3 regions of the Streptococcus sp. Marseille-Q5855 genome follow, and region 2 is predicted to be linked to each of the others. Evidence: predicted binding sites of a transcription regulator. Region 2 holds the regulator's gene; each other region holds the start of a gene.
What was found. The regulator CtsR, encoded in region 2, represses protease genes until heat stress. The targets are predictions, from matches to a motif close to TTGGTCAAAAAAGGTCAAANA.

Region 1: the regulator CtsR is predicted to act here: its motif matches at 3,453-3,473, upstream of OC529_RS07645 (ATP-dependent Clp protease ATP-binding subunit).
Region 3: the regulator CtsR is predicted to act here: its motif matches at 6,830-6,850, upstream of clpP (ATP-dependent Clp protease proteolytic subunit ClpP).

Annotation. Positions count from the first base shown of each region.
Region 1 covers NZ_CAMPPR010000006.1:242,113-252,290, reverse strand. The annotation lists gene pbp2X (penicillin-binding protein PBP2X) at 1-2,098, shown strand, start outside; gene mraY (phospho-N-acetylmuramoyl-pentapeptide-transferase) at 2,100-3,080, shown strand; gene OC529_RS07645 (ATP-dependent Clp protease ATP-binding subunit) at 3,525-5,630, shown strand; gene OC529_RS07640 (S-ribosylhomocysteine lyase) at 5,691-6,173, opposite strand; gene OC529_RS07635 (DUF1846 domain-containing protein) at 6,268-7,752, opposite strand; gene OC529_RS07630 (glycoside hydrolase family 13 protein) at 7,905-9,512, shown strand; gene OC529_RS07625 (peptide ABC transporter substrate-binding protein) at 9,708-10,178, shown strand, end outside.
Region 2 covers NZ_CAMPPR010000006.1:539,931-550,108, forward strand. The annotation lists gene dusB (tRNA dihydrouridine synthase DusB) at 1-627, shown strand, start outside; gene OC529_RS09025 (cysteine hydrolase family protein) at 629-1,180, shown strand; gene OC529_RS09030 (hypothetical protein) at 1,250-1,903, opposite strand; gene OC529_RS09035 (hypothetical protein) at 2,181-2,411, shown strand; gene OC529_RS09040 (ATP-dependent Clp protease ATP-binding subunit) at 2,483-4,915, opposite strand; gene OC529_RS09045 (CtsR family transcriptional regulator) at 4,917-5,375, opposite strand; gene OC529_RS09050 (ABC transporter ATP-binding protein) at 5,494-6,222, opposite strand; gene OC529_RS09055 (ABC transporter substrate-binding protein) at 6,222-7,229, opposite strand; gene OC529_RS09060 (ABC transporter permease) at 7,268-8,026, opposite strand; gene OC529_RS09065 (MTH1187 family thiamine-binding protein) at 7,989-8,279, opposite strand; TPP riboswitch at 8,348-8,450, opposite strand; gene cbpD (choline binding-anchored murein hydrolase CbpD) at 8,533-9,879, opposite strand; gene OC529_RS09075 (Veg family protein) at 10,073-10,178, opposite strand, start outside.
Region 3 covers NZ_CAMPPR010000004.1:174,141-184,318, reverse strand. The annotation lists gene OC529_RS06115 (sodium-dependent transporter) at 1-1,195, opposite strand, end outside; partial or broken gene OC529_RS06110 (MerR family transcriptional regulator) at 1,430-2,170, shown strand; gene OC529_RS06105 (DUF1697 domain-containing protein) at 2,212-2,733, opposite strand; gene OC529_RS06100 (NAD(P)/FAD-dependent oxidoreductase) at 2,782-3,954, opposite strand; gene OC529_RS06095 (DegV family protein) at 4,012-4,857, opposite strand; gene OC529_RS06090 (TetR/AcrR family transcriptional regulator) at 4,982-5,539, shown strand; gene OC529_RS06085 (deoxycytidylate deaminase) at 5,558-6,025, shown strand; gene upp (uracil phosphoribosyltransferase) at 6,114-6,743, shown strand; gene clpP (ATP-dependent Clp protease proteolytic subunit ClpP) at 6,916-7,506, shown strand; gene OC529_RS06070 (YlbG family protein) at 7,585-7,851, shown strand; gene OC529_RS06065 (ABC transporter substrate-binding protein) at 7,936-9,096, shown strand; gene OC529_RS06060 (branched-chain amino acid ABC transporter permease) at 9,212-10,081, shown strand; gene OC529_RS06055 (branched-chain amino acid ABC transporter permease) at 10,085-10,178, shown strand, end outside.

The DNA.
Region 1 (10,178 bases), 300 kb from region 2:
TAAATTTGGAACGGATCTAGTCAAAGAGGCTAAGAAAGTTCACCAAATAACCCGTACAGTCCCTGCCAAACGTGGGACTATTTATGATCGAAATGGAGTGCCTATCGCTGAAGATGCGACCTCTTATAACGTCTATGCTGTTATTGATAAAAAATACAAGTCAGCAACTGGAAAAATTCTTTATGTAGAGGATTCGCAGTTTAATAAGGTAGCTGAAGTCTTCCATAAGTATTTAGACATGGATGAAGCTTATGTGAAAGAGCAATTAGCTCAACCAAATCTGACCCAAGTTTCCTTTGGTTCGAAGGGCAATGGAATTACCTATGCCAATATGATGGCTATCAAAAAAGAGTTGGAAACTGCAGAGGTCAAGGGGATTGATTTTACAACCAGTCCTAATCGTAGTTACCCAAACGGACAATTTGCTTCTAGTTTTATCGGTCTAGCTCAGCTCCATGAAAATGAAGATGGAAGCAAGAGTTTGCTGGGAACCTCTGGAATGGAGAGTTCCTTGAACAGTATTCTTGCAGGGACAGACGGTATTATTACCTATGAAAAAGACCGTGTAGGAAATATCGTACCAGGTACAGAACTGGTATCGCAACAAACTGTGGATGGCAAGGATGTTTATACAACATTGTCTAGTCCGCTACAATCTTTCATGGAAACTCAGATGGATGCCTTTCTAGAAAAGGTAAAAGGTAAGTATATGACCGCGACCTTGGTCAGTGCAAAGACCGGTGAAATCCTCGCTACCACCCAACGACCTACCTTTAATGCAGATACTAAAGAAGGAATCACTGAGGACTTTGTTTGGCGTGATATTCTTTATCAAAGTAACTATGAACCAGGATCAGCCATGAAGGTTATGACGTTAGCTTCTTCTATTGATAATAATACCTTCCCAAGTGGAGAATACTTCAATAGCAGTGAATTTAAAATAGCGGATGCGACGACTCGAGATTGGGATGTTAATGAGGGTTTGACTACTGGTGGGATGATGACTTTCTTACAAGGTTTCGCTCACTCCAGTAATGTTGGAATGAGTCTACTTGAACAAAAAATGGGAGATGCTACTTGGTTGGATTATCTAAAACGCTTTAAATTTGGGGTTCCAACTCGCTTTGGCTTGACAGATGAATACGCTGGTCAACTTCCAGCTGATAATATTGTTAGTATTGCTCAAAGCTCATTTGGGCAAGGAATTTCAGTGACACAAACACAAATGCTTCGTGCCTTTACAGCTATTGCTAATGATGGAGTTATGCTGGAGCCAAAATTTATAAGTGCTATTTATGATACTAACAATCAGTCTGTACGAAAGTCTCAAAAAGAGATTGTAGGAAAACCTGTATCTGAAGATACAGCAAGCTTGACTCGTACTAACATGATATTAGTTGGGACGGACCCTCTATATGGAACTATGTATAATCACTACACAGGAAAGCCAATTATAACAGTTCCTGGACAAAATGTAGCAGTTAAATCCGGTACGGCTCAAATCGCTGATGAGAAAAATGGAGGATACTTGGTTGGTTCTACCAATTATATTTTCTCAGCTGTGACTATGAATCCTGCTGAAAATCCTGATTTTATCTTGTATGTAACGGTTCAACAACCTGAACATTATTCAGGTATCCAGTTGGGAGAATTTGCCAATCCTATCTTGGAAAGAGCAGTGGCTATGAAAGATTCCCTTAACCTGCAATCTACCTCTAAAACGTTAGATCAGGTAACCAATCAAAGCGCCTATGCCATGCCTAGCATCAAGGACATTTCACCTGGCGATTTGGCGGAAGCCTTACGTCGCAATATTGTGCAACCAATCGTTGTAGGAACAGGAACGAAGATTAAAGAATCATCTGTAGAAGAAGGGACAGATCTTGCACCTAACCAGCAAGTTCTCCTCTTATCTGATAAAGCAGAGGAAGTTCCAGATATGTATGGTTGGACAAAAGCAACCGCAGAAGCTTTTTCTAAGTGGTTAAATATAGAACTTGTATTTGAAGGTTCAGGCTCTACTGTGCAGAAGCAAGATGTTCGTGCTAATACAGCTATCAAGGACATTAAAAAAATTACATTAACTTTAGGAGACTAATATGTTTATTTCCATCAGTGCTGGAATTGTGACATTTTTACTAACTTTGGTAGGAATTCCAGCCTTTATCCAATTTTATAGAAAGGCGCAAATTACAGGCCAGCAGATGCATGAGGATGTCAAACAGCATCAGGCAAAAGCTGGCACGCCTACAATGGGCGGTTTGGTTTTCTTAATTGCTTCTGTTTTGGTTGCTTTCTTTTTTGCCCTATTTAGTAGCCAATTTAGCAATAATGTAGGAATGATTTTGTTCATCTTGGTCCTTTATGGACTTGTCGGATTTTTAGATGACTTCCTCAAGGTCTTCCGTAAAATCAATGAGGGGCTGAATCCTAAGCAAAAATTGGCTCTTCAGCTTTTAGGTGGGGTCGTTTTCTACCTTTTCTATGAGCGTGGGGGCGATATGCTTTCAGTCTTTGGTTACCAAGTGCATCTAGGGATTTTCTATATTCTTTTCGCCCTTTTCTGGCTAGTCGGTTTTTCAAATGCAGTCAACTTGACAGACGGCATTGACGGTTTAGCTAGTATTTCCGTTGTGATTAGTTTGTCTGCCTATGGAGTTATTGCCTATGTGCAAGGTCAGATGGATATCCTACTAGTGATTTTTGCCATGATTGGTGGTTTGCTTGGTTTCTTTGTCTTTAACCATAAGCCTGCTAAGGTCTTTATGGGAGATGTGGGGAGTTTGGCTCTCGGTGGAATGCTGGCAGCTATTTCAATGGCTCTCCACCAAGAATGGACTCTCTTGATTATCGGAATTGTTTATGTCTTTGAAACAACTTCGGTTATGATGCAAGTCAGTTATTTCAAAATGACTGGTGGTAAACGTATTTTTCGTATGACGCCTGTGCATCACCATTTTGAGCTTGGAGGATTGTCTGGTAAAGGAAATCCTTGGAGCGAGTGGAAGGTTGACTTCTTCTTTTGGGGAGTAGGACTTCTAGCAAGTCTCTTGACACTAGCAATTTTGTATTTGATATAAGAATGGCACTCTGATGTTTCAGGGTGTTTTTGCTTTTTAAAAAAATATTGGTCAATTAAAGTCAAATCTCTTGACCTTTTCTGACCAATGTAGTATATTATGAACGTAAGGTAAATGAAAGCCTTACTCGAACGCTTATATTCAATGAAAATCAACGAGCAAACTAGGAAGTGCTCAAAACACTGTTTTGAGGTTACAGATAGAACTGACGTGGTTTGAAGAGATTTTCGAAGAGTATTATTTAAAGTAAAATAGAAAGAGGTGGGGTCTATGTTTAATCTAGAAATCTTCAGAAGTAAAGATAGTCTACTCCTGCTTGAAAAAGAAAAACCAGAAATAGTACCTAGAGTAGCGATTTAGCTAGTCTAAATTTTTTAAAACAAAGGTCAAAGATAGTCAATATCAGTAATAATAACGAAGAAATACAAAAAAGAGGTAAAGAATATGAACAACAATTTTAATAATTTTAACAACATGGATGATTTATTTAACCAATTGATGGGTGGTATGCGAGGATATAGTTCTGAAAATCGTCGCTACTTGATTAATGGACGTGAAGTCACACCTGAGGAATTTGCTCACTATCGTGCAACGGGTCAATTGCCAGGAAATGTAGAAGTTGATGGCCGAATGCCACAACAGGCTTCAAGTATGAAACAAGACGGTGTCCTTGCTAAACTAGGTCGAAACTTGACAGCAGAAGCTCGCGAGGGCAAGTTGGATCCTGTTATCGGACGAAACAAGGAAATTCAAGAAACGTCTGAAATTCTTTCACGCCGTACCAAGAACAATCCTGTTTTGGTCGGAGATGCAGGTGTTGGTAAGACAGCAGTTGTCGAAGGTCTAGCACAAGCGATTGTGAATGGTGATGTTCCAGCTGCTATTAAGAACAAGGAAATTATTTCCATTGATATTTCAGGTCTTGAGGCTGGTACTCAATACCGCGGTAGTTTTGAAGAAAACGTTCAAAACTTAGTCAATGAAGTGAAAGAAGCGGGAAATATCATTCTCTTCTTTGATGAAATTCACCAAATCCTCGGTGCTGGATCTACTGGAGGTGACAGTGGTTCTAAGGGGCTTGCGGATATTCTCAAACCAGCTCTCTCTCGTGGAGAATTGACAGTGATTGGGGCAACAACTCAAGACGAATACCGTAATACCATCTTGAAGAATGCTGCTCTTGCTCGTCGTTTCAACGAAGTCAAGGTCAATGCTCCTTCAGCAGAGGATACATATAAAATCCTTCAAGGAATTCGTGACCTCTATCAACAACACCACAATGTCATTTTGCCAGACGAGGTCTTGAAAGCAGCAGTGGATTATTCTGTTCAATACATTCCTCAACGTAGCTTGCCAGATAAGGCTATCGACCTTGTGGACGTAACGGCAGCCCACTTGGCAGCTCAGCATCCTGTAACAGATGTGCATGCTGTTGAACGTGAAATAGAGGCAGAAAAAGACAAGCAAGAAAAAGCTGTTGAGGCAGAAGATTTTGAGGCGGCTCTAAACTATAAAACACGCATCGCAGAATTGGAAAAGAAAATCGAAAACCACACAGAAGATATGAAAGTGACTGCAAGTGTCAACGATGTGGCTGAGTCTGTAGAACGAATGACGGGTATTCCAGTGTCACAAATGGGAGCATCAGATATCGAACGTTTGAAAGATATGGCTCATCGCTTGCAAGATAAGGTAATCGGCCAAGATAAGGCAGTTGAAGCTGTAGCCCGTGCCATCCGTCGTAACCGTGCTGGTTTTGATGAAGGTAATCGCCCAATCGGTAGCTTCCTCTTTGTAGGACCCACTGGGGTTGGTAAGACGGAACTTGCTAAACAATTGGCACTGGATATGTTTGGAACCAAGGATGCGATCATCCGTTTGGATATGTCTGAATACAGTGATCGAACAGCCGTTTCTAAGCTAATTGGTACAACAGCAGGATATGTGGGTTATGATGACAATAGCAATACCTTAACAGAACGTGTTCGTCGCAATCCATACTCTATCATTCTCTTGGATGAAATTGAAAAAGCTGATCCTCAAGTCATTACCCTTCTCCTCCAAGTTTTGGATGATGGTCGTTTGACAGATGGTCAAGGGAATACAGTAAACTTTAAAAACACTGTCATTATTGCGACTTCAAATGCTGGATTTGGCTATGAAGCCAACTTGACAGAAGATGCGGATAAACCAGAGTTGATGGACCGTTTGAAACCATTCTTCCGTCCAGAATTCCTCAACCGCTTTAATGCAGTTATCGAGTTCTCACACTTGACGAAGGAAGATCTTTCTAAGATTGTGGACTTGATGTTGGCTGAAGTCAACCAAACCTTGGCTAAGAAAGACATTGATTTGGTAGTCAGTCAAGTGGCTAAGGACTATATTACAGAAGAAGGCTACGATGAAGTCATGGGTGTTCGTCCACTCCGTCGTGTGGTTGAACAACAAATCCGTGACAAAGTCACAGACTTCCACTTGGATAACCTTGATGCTAAACACCTAGAAGCTGACATGGAAGATGGTGTTTTGGTCATTCGTGAAAAAGCCTAAGACAGGATTTTGAGCATAAAAAAGAAGGAGCCAGCTGAAAAACTGGTTCCTTTTTTACGTTTAAATCACATGACGTTCAAAGGCATCATCTGAAATCCCTTGTTCAAGGATGAGTTTTGCCCATTCTTTAGCAGAGAAGAGGCTGTGATCCTTGTAGTTTCCGCAAGATTCGATGGTTGTTCCAGGGACGTCTTCCCAAGTAGTAGTTTCAGCGATTTCCTTGAGCGAATCCTTGATAACAGCCGCGATTTCAGCACTGGTGTGACGTCCCCACATAATCATGTGGAAGCCTGTGCGGCATCCAAATGGTGAACAGTCAATCATGCCGTCAATACGGGTGCGGATGAGTTTTGCCAAGAGGTGCTCGATAGTGTGAAGACCAGCAGTAGGGATAGAGTCTTCATTTGGTTGCACCAAGCGAATATCATAATTGGAGATGATGTCTCCCTTTGGTCCTGTTTCTTCCCCAATCAAGCGAACATAGGGTGCTTTAACAATGGTGTGATCAAGTTCAAAACTTTCAACAATAACTTCTTTTGACATGGTAAATCCTTTCAGTTTTCTTCTTTCATTATAACATAAAGCTAGCTCTTGAGGCAGAGAGAAAACCTCTCCGAGGGTGGAGAGGTTCAAATCGTTATTTACGATACAAGCGGTCGTATTGGTAATATGGGTCAAAGGTTACGTTGATATCCAGTTTACGAAGGACATTCTTGTCTTCATCAGTCAAGATGATGGTTGAGTGGGCTTCGCTTCCTTTGAGGTTGCCAAGCTCTTCCATAGCACGAGCGGCATCAGGATTTTCTGTAGCTGTGATGGCAAGAGCAATCAGGATTTCATTTGAATGAAGGCGTGGATTGCGACTACCGAGATGATCGATTTTAAGACCTTGGATTGGCTTAACAACTTCAGGCTCGATTAGTTTTACTTCTTTAGCGATGTCAGCTGATTTCTTAATGGCGTTAATCAAGGCAGCTGCTGTAGGCCCAAAGAGTTCAGAATTCTTACCAGTCACGATTTCCCCGCTTGGCAATTCAAGAGCTAGGGCTGGTCCGCCAGTTTCTTCTGCTTTTTGACGGGCAACGACAGCAACCTTACGGTCTGCAGGTGTGATACCGAGGTCGTTCATGAGCAACTCGATTTTCTTGACAGCAGACTCGCCCACCTTTTCGGCTTTGAAGTCAAGAACTGTTTGATAGTAACGGCGGATGATTTCTTGTTTAGAAGCTTCGACAGCAGCCTCGTCATCTGTAATAGCGAAACCAACCATGTTGACACCCATGTCTGTCGGAGAAGCGTATGGTGATTCTCCGAGAATGCGCTCCAACATGCGCTTGAGCACTGGGAAAATTTCGATATCACGGTTGTAGTTGACAGTGGTCTCTCCGTAGGTTTGGAGATGGAAGGGGTCAATCATGTTGACATCATCAAGGTCTGCGGTTGCAGCCTCGTAGGCCAAATTGACTGGGTGATGAAGGGGAAGATTCCAAACTGGGAAGGTTTCAAATTTAGCGTAACCAGACTTGATACCATTGATTTGGTCGTGGTACATATTTGACATACAAGTTGCCAATTTTCCAGAACCAGGTCCAGGAGCTGTTACGACGATCAAGTTGCGACTGGTTTTGATGTAGTCGTTTTTCCCCATACCTTCTGGGGAAATGATGTGATCCATATCTGTCGGATATCCTTTGATTGGATAATGAAGATAAGAATCAATTCCATTTTTCTCAAGTTGGTTGCGGAAGGCATCTGCAGCTGGTTGACCAGCGTACTGTGTGATGACCACTGAGCCGACAAAAATTCCCAATTCATTGAATTTGTCAATCAAGCGAAGAACTTCTTGGTCATAAGAAATGCCCAAGTCCCCACGTGCTTTAGAGTGCTCGATATTGCTAGCATTAATAGCGATCACAACCTCGACCTGTTCTTTCAATTCTTGCAAGAGCTTGATTTTGTTGTCAGGCTCATAACCAGGAAGGACACGAGCAGCGTGGAAATCTTCTAACATTTTACCACCAAACTCCAAGTAGAGCTTGCCGTCAAATTGATTAATGCGCTCCAAAATGTGGTCGCGCTGTAGATTCAAATATTGTTCAGAACTAAAAGCTTGTTTTTTCATTTTTTTACCTCTGACCTCTATTATAATAAAAAATTGGAAGTTAGGAAACTATGGAGTTAAAAAAGGAATCAAAAAGATTAGGCAAACGCTTGCACAAAATTCCGAAAAGCGCTATCATAGACTGTAGATTATTAAAATAATGAGGTAAGAAGATGCAAGAAAAATGGTGGCACAATGCTGTAGTCTATCAAGTTTATCCTAAGAGTTTTATGGATAGTAACGGAGATGGAATTGGTGATTTGCCTGGAATTACTAGTAAGTTAGACTATCTAGCCAAGTTAGGAATTACAGCGATTTGGCTTTCTCCTGTTTATGACAGTCCTATGGATGATAATGGCTACGATATTGCTGATTATCAAGCGATTGCGGCTATTTTCGGGACTATGGAGGACATGGGCCAACTGATCGCGGAAGCTAAGAAACGTGATATTCGTATCATCATGGACTTGGTGGTCAATCATACCTCAGATGAACATGCTTGGTTTGTCGAGGCCTGTGAAAATCCTGACAGTCTTGAGCGAGACTACTACATCTGGCGAGATGAACCAAACGACTTAGATTCTATTTTTAGTGGATCAGCTTGGGAATACGATGAAAAGTCAGGTCAATACTATCTCCACTTTTTCAGCAAGAAACAGCCGGATCTCAACTGGGAAAATGAAAAACTTCGCCAGAAAATCTATGAGATGATGAACTTCTGGATTGATAAAGGCATTGGCGGTTTCCGTATGGATGTCATTGATATGATTGGTAAAATTCCTGATGAGAAAGTAGTCAATAATGGTCCTATGCTCCACCCTTATCTCAAGGAGATGAATCAGGCAACCTTTGGAGATAAGAATCTCTTGACAGTAGGGGAAACATGGGGAGCAACGCCAGAGATTGCCAAGCTCTACTCTGATCCAAAGGGGCAAGAATTGTCTATGGTTTTCCAGTTCGAACACATCGGTCTTCAGTATCAGGAAGGTCAGCCTAAATGGCACTATCAAAAAGAGCTGAATATTGCTAAGTTAAAAGAGATTTTCAACAAATGGCAGACAGAATTAGGAGTTGAGGAAGGCTGGAATTCGCTCTTCTGGAACAATCATGACCTTCCTCGTATCGTCTCAATCTGGGGAAATGACCAGGAATACCGCGAAAAATCTGCCAAAACCTTTGCGATTTTGCTTCATCTCATGAGAGGGACACCTTATATCTACCAAGGTGAGGAGATTGGGATGACCAACTATCCGTTTGAAACACTGGACCAAGTAGAAGATATTGAATCCCTCAACTATGCGCGTGAGGCTCTTGAAAAAGGTGTTCCAATGGAAGAAATCATGGACAGTATCCGTGTCATTGGACGTGACAATGCCCGTACCCCTATGCAATGGGATGAGAGCAAAAACGCCGGGTTCTCAACAGGTCAACCTTGGTTGGAGGTTAATCCAAACTATCAAACAATCAACGTTCAAGAAGCGCTGGCAAATCCAGATTCTATTTTCTATACCTATCAGAAACTGGTTCAAATCCGTAAGGAAAACAGCTGGCTGATTCGAGCTGACTTTGAATTGCTTGAAACGGCTGATAAGGTCTTCGCCTATATCCGTAAAGATGGGGACCGTCGTTTCCTAGTTGTGGCTAACTTGTCCAATGAAGAGCAAGACTTGACAGTAGAAGGAAACGTCAAATCGGTCTTGATTGAAAACACCCTAGCTCAAGAAGTCTTTGAAAAACAAATCTTGGCTCCATGGGATGCTTTCTGTGTGGAATTGCTATAAATATTTTTTACAGAAAAATTTAAAATTGAAATCGTATAAAAACAAGGGAGGACTGTATGAAAAGCAGAAATCCTTTGTTTTTTTATAACCAAGGTTTATAAACTTTCATTCTCAAAATTCAATTAACTTTACAAATTCCCACTATTTTGGTAAAATAAACTTATGTTATAAAAACTAACATAAAGGAGAAAGAAGATGACTACAAAAAAGCGTGTCCTTAGTGCAGGCCTGACTGTTGCAGCTGCTTTGCTTTTAGCCGCTTGCGGACAATCAGGTTCAGATACAAAAACTTACTCATCAACCTTTAGTGGAAACCCAACTACATTTAATTACTTATTAGATTATTACGCTGATAATACATCGATTATAACCAACCTAGTTGATGGTTTGCTTGAAAATGACAATCACGGAAACCTAGTTCCATCTTTGGCAGAAGACTGGTCTGTTTCAAGCGACGGTCTGACTTATACCTATAAACTGAGAAAAGATGCCAAATGGTTCACGGCTGACGGTGAAGAGTACGCCCCAGTCAAGGCTCAGGATTTTGTGACAGGTATCAAGTATGCAGTGGATAATAAATCACAGGCCATTGATTTGATTCAAAACTCGATCAAGGGCTTGAATGATTATATTACAGGAGCGGATTCTGACTTTTCTAAGGTTGGG
Region 2 (10,178 bases):
GGCGCTATGTGGCTCAAGGATCCAGACAAGATCTACTCTATTATCAACAAGGTCCAATCTGTCCTTGATATTCCCCTTACTGTCAAAATGCGTACCGGCTGGGCCGACCCATCTCTTGCAGTAGAAAATGCCCTCGCTGCTGAATCAGCAGGTGTTTCTGCCCTCGCCATGCATGGCCGTACCCGTGAACAAATGTACACAGGCCACGCAGACCTTGAGACCTTGCACGACGTAGCTCAAGCTCTGACCAAGATTCCCTTCATCGCCAACGGTGACATCCGTACAGTCCAAGAAGCCAAACAACGTATCGAAGAAGTCGGTGCTGACGCAGTCATGATTGGCCGCGCTGCCATGGGAAATCCTTACCTCTTCAACCAAATCAACCATTACTTTGAAACAGGAGAAATCCTACCTGATTTGACCTTTGAAGATAAGATGAAAATCGCCTATGAACATTTGAAACGCTTGATTAACCTCAAAGGAGAAAACGTCGCAGTTCGTGAATTCCGTGGCCTCGCTCCTCACTACCTCCGTGGGACATCTGGTGCAGCCAAACTCCGTGGAGCCATTTCACAAGCTAGCACTCTGGCAGAGATTGAGGCTCTCTTGCAATTAGATAAGGCTTAAAATGGTTCATACTGCTCTACTGATTATCGATATGCAAAAAGCATTTGATAACCCTATCTGGGGAGAACGGAACAACCCTCAAGCTGAACAACAAGCACTGAGGGTACTGGCATACTTTCGTAAGCACGCTCTTCCAGTCTTACATGTTCAACACATATCTGACAATCCCCAGTCGAAATTTCATAACAAACAAAATCAGGTGTTTAAAAGTGGATTTGAGCCAGTTACTGCCGAACCTGTCTTTCAAAAAACGGTTAATAGCGCCTTTATTGGAACAAATCTTGAAACATATTTACGAAAAAATCAGATTTGTCATTTAGTCGTTGTTGGTTTGACCCTGCCTCATTGTGTATCTACTACGACACGAATGGCAGCAAATCTTGGTTTTGAAGTCACTTTACTAGCAGATGCTACTGCCAGTTTTACCCTATCTAACAAAAACGGTCAGGCCATCTCTCCTGAGACTATCCATGAGATTAATCTCCTTTCTCTACAAAATGAGTTTGCTCAAATTCTTACTACAGAAGAATTTTTAACCCAAGTACAAGTATAAAATAATCCGTCAACTCTTATTGAGCTGACGGATTTTCTTTGATTGTAAAAATTCAAATACTGAGGGTTATTATTGACTCAAAGCAACACTGGAAACCTTACCATCCGCTCCTGTTGTAATTTGGATGACTTTTCCTCCACCAATTTTGGCATTATACTTGCCATCATCAAGAGTATAAGAGTAGCCTCTGATAGAGTAGTTTTCTTTCTTTCCATCAGCAGATTCTACTGTGAATTGACCTCCTGATGAAACTGTGATGGTTTCGCCATTGGCTCCCTTCCAGTTGCCCGCTGCTGCTGAAAAATCACCATCCACCATTGTTAGAACACCCTTGTAGCGTTTATTTTGCTCTACTTGCTTGTCTTGAAGTTTACGGTCAGTTGTTGATTGGTTAGACTGGGCTTGAGGAGCCTGAGCAGGTGTTTGTTGATTAGACACCTCTTGACCATGTCTTTGCTCTGGTGCAGGTGTTGTTTGTGATGGTGTTGTAGTTGCTGCAGACTGGTCGGTAGACGCCTTAGCCTTTTCAGATGAAGCTGAACTTAAGGATTTCTGAGTCTTGCTTTCTTTGCTAGCAGAAGCTGCTTTAGAACTTGATGATTGGCTTGTCTTAGCAGAACTGCTTGCTTGAGTTGTTTCCTTTTTATTTCCACAAGCTCCCAGTAGCAAGGTAGAAGCCAATACAGTTGCTGCCATCAATTTGATATAAGTTTTCTTTTTCATTTTTCTACTCCTTTGTAATATTTTAGTAATATAAAGAAATCTTTTTGTAATGTAATTGTAACATTGGGATTTAAATATGTCAACAATTTATCTAAACTATTTTAAAAATCTTAAATACTTTAGATACATTTACTCCTCCTACTCTTCTATTCGTAATAAAACAGAAAAACAGGAGATTTTTCTATTAAAAATTTGAATTTATTTTTTGTAATCGCTTGCATTGCGTTGGACAAAGGAATATAATAACATTGAAATAGAATATAGGAGATGCACTCTTATGCTAAATAAGTATTACAAGTATCTTCCTTGGTTGATTTTGGGAGCTATTGGCTCTTATCAATCAGCAACTTACTATTCGCGAACTGCATTTGATGTCTTCCATCTGACTACACTCTTTATGATTGTTTATATAGCTTTGCTATTCCTACACGAAAAATATCTCAAGTATCGATACAAAGACTTCTTTACTCACATATTGAATAATCCTAAGAAAGATAGGCATCCCTAAAAGCAGTCGTAACACAAAACCATCTCATTATGGTACATAAAGAGGTCGGGAACTTTGTCCCGACCTCGTTTTTATGCAATATCAAATTTTAACTGGCCAGCTTTGACACCAATCTTAAGTGTGCTGCCTGCCTCTAATTCTCCCTTAAGAAGAAGTTCTGCCAACTTGTCCTCCACTTCTGTTTGTAGGGTTCTGCGAAGTGGACGAGCTCCCATCTCTGGGTCATATCCTTGATTGGCCAACAATTTCAGTGCGGAAGCTTGTAATTTCAAGTCAATGCCTTTTTCAGCTAAACTTGCCTCTAAAGGTTTGACCATAATCTTCACCACTTCCTGCATATGGTCACTAGACAGGCTATGGAAGACCACCTTTTCATCAATACGGTTGATAAACTCAGGTCTATAAGCTTTTTTCAGCTCTTCGAACATGCGTTTTTCCATATTTTCCTGATCAAAACGAATATCCTTAGCTCCAAAACCGACGGTCTTGTCATCCCGAAGGGCTGTCGCACCAAGGTTTGACGTCATGATGATAATGGTATTTGAAAAGTCAACCTTGCGCCCCTTGCTATCTGTCAAGACACCATCATCCAAAACCTGTAAGAGAACATTAAAGATGTCTGGGTGGGCTTTTTCTACCTCATCAAAGAGGAGAACAGAGTATGGTTTGTTGCGAACCTTCTCGGTCAACTCCCCACCTTCTTCATACCCCACATATCCTGGAGGAGCTCCGTTGAGACGACTGGCTGCGAATTTTTCCATATACTCACTCATATCAAAGCGGATAAGAGCTGATTCGTCGTCAAAGAGGACTTCTGCCAGAGCCTTGGCTAATTCAGTCTTCCCGACACCTGTAGGCCCTAAGAACATAAAGGAGCCAATCGGACGCTTGTGACTGCGAATCCCTGACTGATTGCGGCGAATGGCACGGCTAATGCTTGAAACTGCTTGATCTTGACCGATAACACGTTTGTGCAATTCAGCTTCCAAATTCAAGTATTTCTTGGCATCAGTTTGAGTCAGTTTTTGGACTGGAATACCTGACAAGCGACTCAAGGTGGTCAAAATATCAGACTCTGTCACCAAGTCTTTATAGACAGGCACTTCCTCTTCTTTTGCGATTAGCTGAGCTGCCTGTTTCCACTTGCCATCCATCAAGGCCTTGTCAGCTGGACTCAAGTCAGAATCGTCTGCTTTTACATGCTTTGATTTATTTTGCACTGTTGCTGCTGCCTCATCCAAGAGGTCGATAGCAGAGTCTGGCAAGTGACGGCTAGTCAAGTAACGATGAGCCATCTTGACGGCTGTTTCAACCGCCTCATCTGTGATTTGCACACGGTGATGTTTCTCATAAGTCGCCTTCAAGCCTTGCAAAATGGTCATGCTGTCTGCCACACTTGGCTCTTCAATCGTCACTTTGGCGAAACGACGAGAAAGGGCTGCATCTTTTTCGATATGTTTTTGGTATTCTTCCTGAGTGGTGGCACCAACCGTTCTCAAAGTTCCACGCGCCAAGGCTGGCTTCAAGATATTGGCCGCATCCAGAGTTGAGTCAATTCCACTCCCAGAACCCATGATAGTGTGAAGTTCATCGATAAAGAGGATGACTTGGCCATCTTCTTCAATATCCTTAATGATATTGTTCATGCGTTCTTCAAAGTCACCACGGAAGCGTGTCCCTGCAACGACATTCATCAAGTCAAGCTCTAACACGCGCATCTTAGCCATTTCCGCAGGTACATCACCACTAGCAATACGCTGGGCAAGACCAAGCGCCAGAGCTGTTTTCCCGACACCAGCATCCCCAACCAAGACAGGATTATTCTTGGTTTTCCGGCTCAAGATTTGAATCATACGGGATATTTCCTTGTCACGACCGATGACTGGCTCTAATCTGCCAGAGCGAGCCTGGTCCGTCAAATCATGCGTATAGTCCTCAAGTCCACCACTCGGAGTCTGGGGCATTCCCATCATATTAGCCATAGAATTTTGTTTGTCAGCCACAGCACGATGGCGTTGGCGTAAAGCCTTGAGGTCTTCACGAGTCCAGCCTGCCCGTTCTTCTAAATTTCGACGAAGAGCAGCAATCTTGACCTGATCTTTCTTGTCTTCATAAGAAAAACCAGCCCTCTCCAAGATACGAGTCGCCAAGGCATTGCCATCATGCAAAATCGCATAGAGGACGTGCTCTGTCCCTAGCACCTTAGCATGGACCACTGACGCTACATACTCTGCTTCGTCAAAAAGAACCTGCAAACGACGAGAGAACGGCAATTCCGTAAAGGTTTCATCCTGGCTATAGTCCGTTTCAGTCAGTTCCAAAGCCACCTCTTCCAAACGGTCCATCTCATATGGATAATCATTTAAAGTCGCCCCTGCCACACTATAACTGTGATTGGACATGGCAATCAACAAGTGCCAAGACTCTAGATAACGAGCTCCAAAATGGCTAGCAACCATGTAGGCACTTTCGATACATTCATTCAATGCTTTTGAATAGTTCATCTTACTTCCCTTTTCTATCTACCTCTTGTATGACCTGTCGTAGCATGTTTGCACGAACAACTGGAGCTTCTTCTCCTAGAACTCGATCCAAAGCTACCGCTACCAGCAAATTCATCTCCTGCTTGGTCATCAATTCCTGCTCAACCAAAAGCTGTAGAATATCCTCATAAATTTCTTGACTAACTCGCTCGCCAATCGAATAAAGCAACTCTCGGAGCATTTCATGATGACTAGAAAACTCAATCCGTCCTATACGAATGTAGCCTCCGCCACCACGCTTACTTTCAACCAAGTAGCCTCTACTTTCCGTAAAGCGTGTCTTGATCACATAGTTAATCTGACTAGGAACAACCTGAAAGGTATCCGCCAACTGACTCCGTTGCAACTCCACAATTCCAGATTGATCTAAAATCGCCTTGATGTAGGCCTCAATATGATCCGATGTATTTTTAAATCTCATTACAAACCCACCTCTCTCTTTGAACCTTGACTATCTTTGACTATTATACCGAAATTTTCTCATTTTTAAAAGAAAAAGGGCGCTGGTAAAGGATAATCTTCACCAACTCCCTATTTTTCTACTTATCTAAGCCTAATTCTGCCAAGATTTGACGTTTGTAGGCAATCTTTTGGACTTCCTTGTCCTCATCTTCAGACCAATCTAGTTTAATTTCTGAAACAATCTGCCCAGGGCGATTTTTCAAGACATAGATGCGGTCGCTGAGACTGAGGGCCTCCTCGATACTATGCGTGATGATCAAGGTTGTTAGCTGCAACTGCTTATGAATCTCAAGGTACCAAGCGTGGAGTTCCATCTTGGTCATCTCATCCAAGGCACTAAAGGCTTCATCTAAGAGAAAGAGCTTGTGCCCGAAAAGATAGGTACGAAGTAAGGCTACACGCTGGCGCATCCCACCACTGAGTTCATGAGGGTATTTATCTCTTACAGCTGTCAACTGAAAGGTCGCAAGAATTTCATCCGCGCGAGCAATAGCTTCCGCCTTATCCACCTTTTGAATCAAGAGGGGCAGAATGATATTACCAAGCACCGTCTTGTGCTCCAAGAGCAAGTCCTTTTGCAACATATAACTCACGCGCCCCTTGGGATTTTCTTCACCATCAAGGACAATTCTCCCTGACTGAACTTCTAAAATCCCTGCGATCAGATTAAAGAGGGTGGTCTTTCCTACACCACTTGGACCTAGGATGGAAACCACTTCACCTGAAGTCACTTTCAGATTGATGTCCTCTAAAATCCTCTCCTGACCATAGGCATAACTGACGTGTTCTAGTCTAATTTCTGTCATTATTTCACAAATTCGTTAGTGAAGCCTTTATCTGTCAAGTCTTCTTTAAGGATACCATTTTCTTTATCCCATTTGTAGAAGGCATTCCAGCGAGCTGCATCAAATTGACCCCATTTTTCCTTGTCGCTTGCGTATTCTTTTGACAAGTATTTTTGAGATTCGATGACAAAGTCACGTTTTTCCTTGAGTTCAGGTGCATTCTTAATGAGGATATCCGCAGCTTCTTCTGGATGTTCCATAGCGTATTGGTAGCCTTTTTTGATAGCTTGGATAACTTTGCGAGCTTCTTCCTTGTTGTCTTTCAAATAGTCGTTGTTGGCGATGATGACTGGTGAGTAGTAGTCAAATTCTTTAACGTAGTCTTTCAAGTACATGAAATTAGCATCTACACCTTGAGATTTAGCAAGGATACCATCCCATCCATAGTAGATCCAAGCAGTGTCAAATACTCCATTGGCAATCGGTGTGATAGAGTTTGAATCGTTGTTTGGTACTTTTTCGACTTTATCAAAGTCCCCACCTTGTGACTCTACCAATGTTTTCAACATAGCAAGTTCAGTTGGGTCATTCCAAGTTCCGTATTTCTTCCCAACCAAGTCTTTAGGACTATTGATATTGTCAGACTTACGAGAGATGATTCCTGATGTATTGTGCTCAACAATAGCTGCAACGGCAGTAATTCCTGCTCCTTTTTCCAATTTTTTAGCCATATAGTCTTGGAAATACACTGCAAATGGTGCCTTACCGTTAATGACTAAGTCAGAAGAACTTTCTTCTGGTGGCAATTTCAAATCAACATCCACTCCAGCTTCCTTGAAATAACCTTTTTCCTTGGCCACATAAAGCCCTGTGTGGTTGGTATTTGGTGTCCAGTCTAGGATAAAGTCGATCTTCTTGAGTTCTGCTTCTTTATTGTCCTTAGAAGCAGTTCCTTGACCACAAGCTACAAGCACAACAGCTACAAGAGCTGTTAAAACAGTTAAAAACACTTTCCATGTTTTCTTCATTTCAATTTCCTCTTTTCTTTTTCAGAAACATTCTTATTCTACGAACGTTTCCATTTAATAACATATTTTTCACTAATATCGACCAACTTCATACCCAGAAGACTGATAATCGATACCAGAATAATAATAGCAAACATGGTATCATACTGAAACAGTTTCTTGGACTGAATCATGTAGACACCTAGTCCTTCAAAGCCTCCCAACCACTCAGATACTACTGTTGTGATAAAGGCGTAGGAGACACTGACCCTCAGACCAGCATAAAAGTAAGGCAGGCTGACTGGAATTTTAAAATGCCACAGGATTTGCCAAGACTTGGCCCGCATCAGACTAAACAAGGTCAGCATATCCTTGTCACAATGCCTAAAACCGTCCAAAATGCTGACGATAATTGGAAAGGTTGTCGTCAAGATAATCAAGACAATCTTGGGCAAAATCCCATAACCGAGCCACAAGACCAAGATAGGAGCTATAGCAATGGTTGGAATGGTCTGAACGACCACCATCATAGGGTAAATCAGGTCATTGAGCCAAGTCAAACTATCCATAAGTATAGCCATGAGACAGGCAATCAAGACTCCCAAAATCAGTCCCAATAAAGCCACTCTCAAGGTGGCCCAGCTATGGTGCCAGAGAAATTCTCTGGCACGAACAAAGGACTGGAGAATTTCAAGAGGTGTCGGCAGGATAAACTTGGGGAGAAGTTTAAGAAAACCTGCTAACTGCCAGATTGACAAGACTCCCAGAAAGCCCAATAGACTAATGTGTCGTCTCAGTATACTTTTCAAGTTTCTCATCAATACTTAAAATCTCTCCTACATTTATTTTGACATTGGCAAAGACATTATCTGCCTCCTGCCCTGCCACTTCCAGCGCTTCTTTGAGAATACGCATAAGCTCATCAAACTCCCCTTCCAAGACCGTTTCAAATGGTGTCACCACCATGGTCACTTCTTGAGCTTGCAGATAAGCAATGACCTGATCGATAACAGCAATCCGATCAATCCCCTGTGCTAGGGGTAAAACTTGCAAGGCAATGCTTGCTTTCATAAAAACCTCCTCTTCTCATTTTCCTTTGACAAAAAGAAAAACCTTTACCATATATGGAAAAGGTGCAGAATAGACTAAGTATCGTTCCCTACGCTGGCATTACCCAGATCAGGTGCGGTCGAAGTTTAACACTTCCTCTCAGACTGTACACAGACTCCCATATATTATATAGATATATGATAGCGCAAAATAAGAAAAATGTCAAGGAAACTGCTTACAGAAAAGAGCAGGAAAAATTTCCTACTCCAATTTTCTATACTCGTTCTCCATCACTGTTTACTCTGTAGCCATCCACCGTCGTATTGACAGCTAAGGCACCCGAAGAGTAAGAATAATACCACTTACCAGAAACTTGATACCAGCCTGTTTTCATTGCCCCTGAACTATCCAGATAATACCACGAGCCATTTTCCTTTAACCATCCTGTCTGCATTTCACCAGATGATTTCAAATAATACCAGCTAGAACCATCTTTCAACCATGCCGTTGATTTAGACCCATTTGATTTGAAATGATACCAACTACCATTTATTTTCTTCCAACCAACAGTCAATCCATTATTTGAGCTATAATTAGAGCTATTTCCTGATTGATTCTGATAATTCTGTGAAGAGGTTACTCCCTCTAGCTGGATATAGCGACGACTTCCGTTATAAGCCGTATAACTCAACCACTTGTAGCCGTCTTTTTCGAGAATTTGATCATAATGAACCTTCTCCCCAGGATAATAGTAATCAATCGCAGTTGCGCTAGCTAGGGGTTCAGTTTTGATAGCAGACTTAGACTTGAAATAATGTGTTCCTCCTGTTGAAGAAAGACTAGAATTACCTAGAGGATTTTTATTCACAGCCTCCAATTGAACATAACGATAGCTTCCGTTATAAGCTGTATAACTCAACCACTTGTAGCCGTCTTTTTCGAGAATTTGATCATAATGAACATTCTCCCCAGGATAATAGTAATCAATCGCAGTTGCGCTAGCTAGTGGCTGATTTTTGATAGCAGACTTAGACTTGAAATAATGTGTTCCTCCTGTTGAAACTGAGGTTTGACTATTCCCAACACTGCCACCAGCCAAATCTTTAAAATGAATAAATCCTGTCATCGTATTTGCTTTTATACTTCGTTTATTATAGGCTTCTGTATAACCATAGTTATATTCCTCGATCTCAATCTGATCTCCCATTACATTTGACACCCAGGCAACATGCCCATAAGTTCCTGCAGTAGACCAAGCAATGGAGCCAATCGTCGGTGTATTATCTACACGATAGCCTTCACGACGAGCACGATGCCCCCATTCATTCGCATTTCCATAAGCCCTTGGAATCTCAAAACCATTGACATTACTCAAACGAAAGGCTGCAAAAGAAGTACACTGACGAGAATACATGCGCCACTGATCAATCTCCTGGCTCCCATTTTTATAATAAACAGGATAATCATCCCCTCGCGCAATCGATCCATTTCCTCCAGAATAGGCATAGACACTATCACTCGCTGCTAACATCAATCCTACTACTAAAAAAGGAACAAGCTTTTTAACTGACATCTTCAAGTAATAACTTGTCCCTCTTACTATAAACGGTAAAATTTTCATTCTTCCTCCTTGAAAATAATATAGTACTCAATGAAAATCAAAGAGCAAACTAGGAAGCTAGGCGCAGGCTGTACTTGAGTACGGCAAGGCGAAGCTGACGTGGTTTGAATTTGATTTTCGAAGAGTATAAATCGAAGATTGCCTTCACTTAAACTATTCGGAGAAAAAAGAAAAAGTGAGAAAATTTCTCACTTTAGTCAAGATAATGAATCAAATTCTTTTCTGTAAGAATATCTGAATAAGTAAAGGATTCAACATAAACATTAGCTTGTTTATCTCCTTCAACGTTCCCAAATTCC
Region 3 (10,178 bases), on a different contig from region 2:
AGCCTGTAAAGAGTGAAAGGCAGAGAGCTCCAAATGGCATGAGGAGATTGGAAACCAAGAAGTCCATAGCGTCAAAGAAGGTCTTCCCAAAGATGTGAACATCCGCCATAACACCGTAAGAAAGGGCTGAAGGAATTCCAAAGACAAAGGTCAAGATTCCCAAAATGGCACTCCACATGGCACGCTTGCTGTTGTTCTGATTGGTGATATTGCCTACATTGATTTCCAGCATCACGACGGAAGAAGTGACTGTCGCAAAGAGGAAGAGCAAGAGGAAGAGGATGTAGAAAATGGTTCCAAAAGGCATCTTGTCAAAGAGTTGAGGCAAGACGATAAAGAGCAAGCTCGGTCCCCCTTCAGACTGGATATTGAAGGCTGACATGGCTGGGAAAATGGCGAGACCTGCCATGATGGATACCGAGATATTCATGGCTACAATGGAAATCCCTGACTGAACCAGATTGGTTTTCTTGTCCAAGTAAGAAGCATAGGTCAACATGGCTGTAACTCCTAGTGAGAGGGCAAAGAAAGATTGTCCCAGAGCATAGAGGAGACCAGCACTGGTCAGTTTTGAAAAGTCTGGTTTGAGGAAGTAAAGAACCCCTTCCATGGCATTTGGCAAACTGAGAGAGCGCCCGATGATGACGACAAAGATGATAAAGAGCAGGGGCATCATGACTTTCGAAGCTCTTTCAATCCCTTTTTGAACCCCACGTGATACAATGAAGATATTCAATAAGATAAAAGCAGCTTGAGCTCCTAGGGCAATGGCTGGATTGGAAATAATATCGGTAAAGAGCTGAGCATAGTCATTGGTAATGCCTAGGTGGAGAGCTTTACCGATAGCGATACCTAAATAAATGAAGACCCATCCTCCAATAACACTGTAGAAAGATAAGAGGATAAAGAGGGCAAAGGCACCAATCCAACCGATAAAGTTGTACTTACTATTCTTGCCTAGTTTTCCAAAGGTTTTGATAGCTGAGACACCAGCACTTCGGCCGAGAGCAAATTCAGCCAGCAATAGGGGGAAACCGATTAGAATAGTGGAGATGAGAAAGACCAGTAAAAAGCCACCTCCACCGTTAGCAGCAGTCATGTAAGGGAATTTCCAAACGGCTCCAAGTCCGATGGCTGAACCAGCAGATGCTAGGATGAAGCCCAGTTTAGAACCCCATTGCGATTTTTCAGACATAGTTAAACTCCTAAAATTAGTGTTACAAAAGAAAAAGCTACTGCCCTTGGCAAATAGCCTCATCAGTACTCAAAGTGAGCGTTTCTTTTGATTGATAGACTTGACTATCCTATCATGTTTTCTAAGGTCTGTCAAGAAAACCATTTTCATGTTATGATAAAGTAAAAAATTTCGCAAAAACGCTTGACTCTGACCTAAGGGGAGGGGTTATACTATCATTGTAAGGAGGAAATCATGTACCATATAAAAGAAGCTGCGCAGCTTTCGGGCGTCTCCGTCAAGACCCTGCACCACTACGATAAGATAGGACTTTTGGTTCCTTTAAAGTCGGAAAACGGCTATCGAACCTACAGTCAGGAGGATTTGGAACGCCTTCAGGTCATTCTTTATTACAAGTATCTAGGTTTTTCTTTAGAAAAAATAGCAGAGCTATTAAAGGAAGAAAGGACTGATTTATTGCCCCACTTGACCAGACAGTTGGACTATTTGACTTGAGAAAGGCAACATCTGGATACCTTGATTTCCACCTTGCAGAAAACTATTCAAGAACAAAAAGGAGAAAGAGAAATGAGCATTCAAGAGAAATTTGCTGGATTTAACTACCAAGACCATCAAAAATACCACCAAGAGGCGGTAGAGAAATATGGACAAGAAGTCATGGACCAAGCGCTGGAGCGCCAGAAAGGTCACGAAGACGAGGCTACGGCTGCCTTCAACCAAGTTTTTCAAGCCTTGTCACAAAATCTTCAAGCTGGTCTACCTGTAACAGCAACAGAAAACCAAGAAGAAGCTGCTAAACTCTTGCAAGCCATTCGTACTTATGGATTTGACTGCTCTATTGAGGTATTCGGTCATATCGGTAAAGGCTACGTCTATAACCCAGAATTTAAGGAAAACATTGACAAATTTGGATCTGGAACAGCCCAGTACACATCAGATGTGATTGCCCACTATGTCCAAAATCAGACAAAATAAAATCGGAGGAGTGATCTTCCGATTTTTTCTAAATTCAAGCACTACTTGCTTAATAATTTTTCTACTACATTTAGTTTTCGCATGGTCAAATCTACATTGAAAAGCTTTTCAAGATAGTTAGTACTGAGCTTTTTTCGTTTTGCAGTTCTAGGGAGATAGAGATAGAGACAGTGGTTACCGACACAAATTTCTTCTTCGCTGTAATCAATTTTTAATTTTTCTAAAGGGAGACTTTGAATAGCTTCTTGATAAAAAATCACGTGTACACGGTCATAAAGATAGTGTTCTCTAAACGGATTTTCTTGGACAATGTTTTTAAAAATATCCTTATTCTTAATGATTATTTTGAGATTGGCTCCAATCTTTTCCTTTATTAGAGTATGAACACGTTCTCGTATTGTTTCGAGAGCTAAGTTACTTTCAAGAATAATATTTCCACTTTGAATATAGGTTCGAACTTGTTGAAAACCAGCTTCTGTCAAGATATCTACTAGATAAGACATTTTAGGGATAGCATTTTTTCCATTAGGAGTAACTCCCCTTAACAAGATAATATGTTCCAAAGGGCTTCCTTTCTTTTGGGGTAGATTGTTCCATTGAGTAATGTATATTTAGATTAGATTTGATCCCGCAACCCAGCCAGTACAGAGGGCAGAAGTGATGTTAAAGCCACCTGTGTGGGCGTTGATATCCATGACCTCGCCAGCAAAGTGGAGGCCAGGTACCAGCTTACTTTCCAGAGTTTTAGGGTTGATTTCCTTAAGACTGACGCCACCCTTGGTAACAAAGGACTTGGCGAGGGACATTTTACCAGTCACAGGGATTTTGAGGGACTTGATAGACTGGAGCAGTTTTTCACGTTCCTTTTCAGTCAGTTGTTTGACTTTGTCAGGATAGCCTTGTACAAAAAATTCTGCCAAGCGTTCTGGTAACAAGGTTTTTAAGGCATTTTTTAGAGATTTTTCCCTATTTTCTTCTAGAAATGCAACCAAGTCCTTTTCAGAAAGTTGGGGCAAAACGTCCAGTGAGAGAACCTCCCCACCCTTTACAAAGCTAGCCATACGTAGGGCAGCAGGACCTGACAAACCAAAGTGGGTAAAGAGGAGGTCATGAGTGATGACATGTTTGCCATAGCTTAGGGTCACATCATCCAATGAAATTCCCTGCAAGGCCTTGTGTGGAAAATCTGTTAATAAAGGACTTTCAGCGGCTTCAAGTTCGGTAATGGTATGCTTAAAATGACGGGCAATCTCGTGACCAAAACCAGTCGAACCAGTCGAAGGATAAGATTTACCACCAGTTGTGACAATGAGTTTCTCACAAGTGAAGGTTTGGTCAGCTGATTTAAGGACAAACTGGTCATCTATTTTTTTAACCGAAACAATTTCTGTTTGAGTAGCAACTTGACCACCGAGCTCAGTGATTTTCTTTTCCAAGGCTTCGATAATGGTACGAGACTTGTCACTAGTAGGAAAGACGCGGCCGTGGTCTTCGACCTTAAGTTTAACCCCATTTTCTGTAAAAAAGTTAATGATGTCATGATTATCAAACTGGGAGAAGACACTGTATAAAAAGCGTCCATTTCCAGGAATTCCAGCTAGCAGGTCGTCCAAACTACCATTGTTGGTTACATTGCAACGACCACCACCAGTACCAGCTAATTTTTTTCCGAGTTTCCGATTTTTTTCGATGAGAAGAGTTTTCTGACCATAAAAGCTACTGGAAATGGTAGCCATCATGCCCGCAGGCCCTCCACCGATGACAATAGTATCAAAATGTTTCATAGATCTATTGTACCACAAAAAACAAGAGATGCTCGACATCTCTTGTTGCTAATGATCTTAGTTGATTTCATATCCCATCAACAAACCGCCATCTTCTGCATAGAAACTGCAGAGACCAGAGGTTGGTAGAATTTTAATATCCGCTTGTGGGAAGGTTTCACGGATTCGCTCTGAGAGCTGTTGACAACATTTTTCGTTATTGCGTTGGGCCATGACAATACGGCCACCAGCATATCCAGCTTTTACTAACTCATCATAGGCAGCTTGAACTGATTTCTTTGATCCCCTTGCTTTTTGTAGCAATTCGAGAGTTCCAGTTTCACTAGCTTCTCCGACCATACGAATGTTGAGAAGGCCAACGACCGTACCGATAAGCTTGCTCAAACGGCCGTTTTTTACCAAGTTATCGACCTTTGCTAGAACAAAGAGCAACTTGGTTTTTTCTTGATAGGCAGTGATAGCTTCAACCACTTCTTCAAAAGATAGACCCTGGTCAATCAAGTCATTTAATTTTTCTACGAGCAAGTCAACTTCACCGCCAGCAGACAAACTATCAATTACATGAATTTTAGTGTCAGGATGTTCTTCCAGATAAATATTCTTGGCCAGTTGCGCACTATTGTGACTACCAGAAAGAGTACCTGTGATGGTTACTAGGAAAATGTTTTTGGCACCTTCAAATGCTCGCAAATAATCATCTGGGCTTGGACAAGCTGATTTTGAAGCTTCTGCGGTTGCATACATGGTTTCCATCATTTGGTCAATATCAAGACAGGCATCATCAACAAAGACCTGATCAGCTACTTGAATGGTTAAGGGGACACTTACAAAAGTTGTGTCAATAGCTGGTGTTGCCAGTTGACGATAATCACAACCAGAGTCAGCAATAATCTTCCAAATCATAGAAATTCTCCATCTTTGTCAGTTATACATTGACAAAGGTTCTGTCTTTTTTTACAATTATATCATGAAAACCCTTGAAACAAAAGCCTTATCCGTCTGTTGTGACAAGTAGAAAGAAAATGTTATGTCTGAACGTAGAATCTCTGAAAAATCTCTTGAAAATCTCAGAAAATCAAACCAAGAATCCAATTTATTAACCAGAGAAGCCATCGAAACAGCCCTCTTGCAACTCTTGGAAAAAAAGGACTTGACCAAGATTAGTATTTCTGAATTGGTCAAACGGGCAGGCGTTTCGCGTGCGGCCTTTTACCGTAATTATGATTCCAAAGAGGAGATTTTAGAAAGCGTCTTTAAACGAACTGTCCACAATATTATGGAACAGATGCATCATTATGATTTAAAGACAGACCTTTATCTGGTCTGGGTTCACCTTTTCCGAGAAGCAAGAAAGGAAGCCAGAGTGATTCAGCTAGCCTTGGATTACCATCTGGAAAAAATCTTTGTCCAAGCCATGCAGGAATTTCTAGAAAAATACCATGGAAAATCAAAAGGTGTCAGCTCTTATCTTCATTCCTTTTGGAGTTCGGCCATCGTCTCTGTCCTTCTAAAATGGATCAAGGATGGCATGAAGGTACCTGCTGAAAAGATTGCGGATTTACGGTTACCATTTTTTAAAAAATAGAGAAAAAGGAGAAGAGAGATGACTGAAAAAAGACTAGCCTGGGATGAGTATTTTGCAGCTCAAGCCCTACTAATTGCCAATCGTTCCACTTGTAAACGTGCCAAAGTGGGCGCGATTCTGGTAAAAGATAATAAGGTTATTTCCACTGGTTACAATGGTTCGGTGTCAGGAACCGAGCATTGTATTGACCACGAATGTCTGGTCATTGAAGGACACTGTGTTCGCACCCTTCACGCTGAGGTCAATGCTATCCTTCAAGGTGCAGAACGTGGTGTTCCTAAAGGCTTTACAGCTTATGTGACCCATTTTCCTTGTCTGAACTGTACAAAACAATTACTGCAGGTCGGTTGCAAGCGCGTGGTTTATATTAACCAGTACCGAATGGACGACTATGCCCAATACCTTTATCAAGAAAAAGGGACAGAATTGACCCATTTACCACTTGAGACAGTACAGACAGCTCTTAAAGAGGCTGATCTAATGTAAAAATTATCAAAAATAAATGGTTTAGAAAGATTTTTAAACCGTTTTTTGGTATAATAAGAAGAATAAATTGAAAGAAGGAATTCCAAAAATGGGAAAAATTGAAGTTATTAATCACCCGCTGATTCAACACAAATTGTCAATCTTGCGTCGTACAGATACTTCTACAAAAGCTTTTCGTGAGCTAGTAGATGAGATTGCAATGTTGATGGGGTATGAAGTACTTCGTGATCTTCCACTAGAAGATGTGGAAATCGAAACACCAATTACAAAAACAGTTCAAAAACAATTGGCAGGTAAGAAATTGGCCATCGTTCCAATCTTGCGTGCAGGTATCGGGATGGTTGATGGGCTCTTGAGCTTGGTTCCAGCTGCTAAAGTTGGCCATATCGGTATGTACCGTGATGAAGAAACACTTCAACCAGTTGAATACTTGGTGAAATTGCCTGAGGACATTGACCAACGTCAAATTTTTGTCGTAGACCCAATGTTGGCAACAGGTGGTTCAGCAATCTTGGCTGTTGATTCTCTTAAAAAACGTGGCGCATCAAATATCAAATTTGTCTGCCTTGTATCTGCTCCAGAAGGTGTAAAAGCTCTGCAAGAAGCTCATCCAGATGTAGAAATCTTTACAGCAGCCTTGGATGAACGTTTGAACGAACACGGTTATATCGTTCCAGGTCTTGGAGATGCTGGGGACCGCTTGTTCGGTACGAAATAAAATTAAAAGAAGATTGACTTGGGAAAGAAGTTCCAATCACGAAAGGAGGTTGAATTTTTGTTTCTGTCTAATGAAAACAGAGCAAAAATTTGACCTTTTTTGACCTAGATATTATAATAGTCTTATCTTCAGTCATTTGACCAACAAAATTAAAACTCAAAAGGAGAAATAAATGATTCCTGTAGTTATTGAACAAACAAGCCGTGGAGAACGTTCATACGATATTTACTCACGTCTTCTCAAAGACCGCATCATTATGCTGACAGGTCCAGTTGAAGACAATATGGCCAACTCTGTTATTGCCCAATTGCTTTTCTTGGATGCTCAAGATAGTACAAAAGATATTTACCTTTATGTCAATACACCAGGTGGTTCTGTTTCAGCTGGTTTGGCAATCGTTGATACCATGAACTTTATCAAGGCAGATGTCCAAACCATCGTGATGGGGATGGCTGCATCTATGGGGACTGTCATCGCATCAAGTGGAGCAAAAGGCAAACGTTTCATGCTTCCAAATGCTGAATACATGATCCACCAACCAATGGGTGGTACAGGTGGTGGTACTCAACAAACCGATATGGCGATCGCTGCAGAACACTTGCTTAAAACTCGTAACACCTTGGAAAAAATCTTGGCTGAAAATTCAGGTCAGTCAATCGAAAAAGTCCATGCAGATGCAGAACGCGATAACTGGATGAGCGCCCAAGAAACACTTGAATATGGCTTTATTGATGAAATTATGGCCAACAATTCATTAAACTAATGATGATAGAAGGCAAACTCGACTGGGTTTGCTTTTTTTGGTATAATAGGGAGAGATTTCTTAGAAAGAGGATTTATCATGTTTGAAAAAGTCAATCGATCTGGCTTGATTATCTACCTTTACTATAATCGGGATGCAAAAAAACTGCAGGATTATGGAGATATTACCTATCATTCCAAGAAGCATCGTTACTTGCAGCTTTATGTTCCAACTCAAGAAGTGGAGCAATTGGTCGGGCGCTTGAGCAAGGAAAAGTTTATAAAAAAAGTCAGAGTTTGTCATATCCAAGAGCTGGAAACACCCTTTGTGGGCAATCTTTATCGAGAGGAAAACGTTATCAGATAAAAATTTAAAGAAAAGTGTTGACAATTTTCTGATAATTCGGTATATTCTTAACAGACTATTTAAGAAATAAGGAGACAAAAAAAGATGAAGAAAAAATTTGCCCTATCGTTTGTGGCGCTTGCAAGTGTAGCACTTCTTGCAGCCTGTGGAGAAGTGAAGTCTGGAGCAGTCAACACTGCTGGTAACTCAGTAGAGGAAAAGACAATTAAAATCGGATTTAACTTCGAAGAAACTGGTGCCGTAGCTGCCTACGGAACATCTGAACAAAAAGGTGCCCAACTTGCCGTTGATGAAATCAATGCCGCAGGTGGTATCGATGGAAAACAAATCGAAGTAGTCGATAAAGATAACAAGTCTGAAACAGCAGAGGCTGCTTCAGTAACAACTAACCTTGTAACTCAATCTAAAGTATCAGCAATCGTAGGACCTGCGACATCTGGTGCAACTGCAGCTGCGGTAGCGAATGCTACAAAAGCAGGTGTTCCATTGATCTCACCAAGTGCGACGCAAGATGGGTTGACTAAAGGTCAAGATTACCTCTTTATCGGAACTTTTCAAGATAGCTTCCAAGGAAAAATTATCTCAAACTATGTTTCTGAAAAATTAAATGCTAAGAAAGTGGTTCTTTACACTGACAATGCCAGTGACTATGCTAAAGGGATTGCTAAATCTTTCCGAGAATCCTACAAGGGTGAAATCGTTGCAGATGAAACTTTCGTAGCAGGTGACACAGACTTCCAAGCAGCCCTTACAAAAATGAAAGGGAAAGACTTTGATGCTATCATCGTCCCTGGTTACTACACTGAAGCTGGTAAAATTGTAAACCAAGCGCGTGGTATGGGAATTGACAAACCAATCGTTGGTGGTGATGGATTCAACGGTGAAGAGTTTGTACAACAAGCAACTGCTGAAAAAGCATCAAACATCTACTTTATCTCAGGCTTCTCAACTACTGTAGAAGTTTCAGCTAAAGCAAAAGCCTTCCTTGATGCATACCGTGCTAAGTACAATGAAGAGCCTTCAACATTTGCAGCCTTGGCTTATGACTCAGTTCACCTTGTAGCAAATGCAGCAAAAGGTGCTAAAAACTCTGGTGAAATCAAGGATAACCTTGCTAAAACAAAAGATTTTGAAGGTGTAACTGGTCAAACAAGCTTCGATGCAGACCACAACACAGTCAAAACTGCTTACATGATGACCATGAACAATGGTAAGGTTGAAGCAGCAGAAGTTGTAAAACCATAATAGAAAAATGTTGAAATAGGGAATGAGCCTCGGACTCACTCCCTGTTTCGATGTTTAAGAACCTATCAAAAGTGAGGGGCAACCCTCGGAATTATAAATAGAAAGAGTGAATCCTATGCTCCAACAACTAGTAAATGGTTTGATTCTAGGTAGTGTATACGCGCTGTTAGCCCTAGGATATACCATGGTTTACGGAATTATCAAGCTCATCAACTTCGCCCACGGTGATATTTATATGATGGGAGCCTTTATCGGTTATTTCTTGATCAATTCTTTCCAAATGAATTTCTTTGTAGCGCTTATTGTAGCGATGCTAGCGACAGCCATTCTTGGTGTCGTGATTGAGTTCCTTGCTTACCGACCTTTGCGCCACTCTACGCGTATTGCTGTTTTGATTACGGCTATTGGGGTTTCTTTCCTACTGGAGTATGGCATGGTCTATCTGGTTGGTGCCAATACTCGCGCCTTCCCTCAAGCGATTCAAACAGTTCGCTATGATTTGGGACCAGTTAGCCTAACAAACGTGCAGTTAATGATTTTGGCCATTTCCTTGATTTTGATGATTTTGTTACAAGTCATTGTCCAAAAGACTAAGATGGGGAAAGCCATGCGTGCTGTATCTGTAGATAGCGATGCAGCGCAATTGATGGGGATCAATGTAAATCGTACTATCAGCTTTACCTTTGCTTTAGGTTCAGCTCTTGCGGGTGCGGCTGGTGTTCTGATTGCCCTCTACTATAACTCTCTTGAGCCTTTGATGGGGGTTACTCCAGGTCTTAAGTCTTTCGTTGCCGCAGTACTTGGCGGTATCGGAATCATTCCTGGTGCGGCTCTTGGTGGCTTTGTGATTGGTCTATTGGAAACCTTTGCGACAGCCTTTGGAATGTCAGACTTCCGTGATGCCATTGTTTATGGAATCTTGTTGTTGATCTTGATTGTCCGCCCAGCTGGTATCCTTGGTAAAAATGTGAAAGAGAAGGTGTAAACGATGAAGGAAAATTTAAAAGTTAATATTCTATGGTTACTCCTTTTGTTAGCTGGCTATGGCTTGATTAGTGTACTGGTTTCAGTCGGAGTACTCA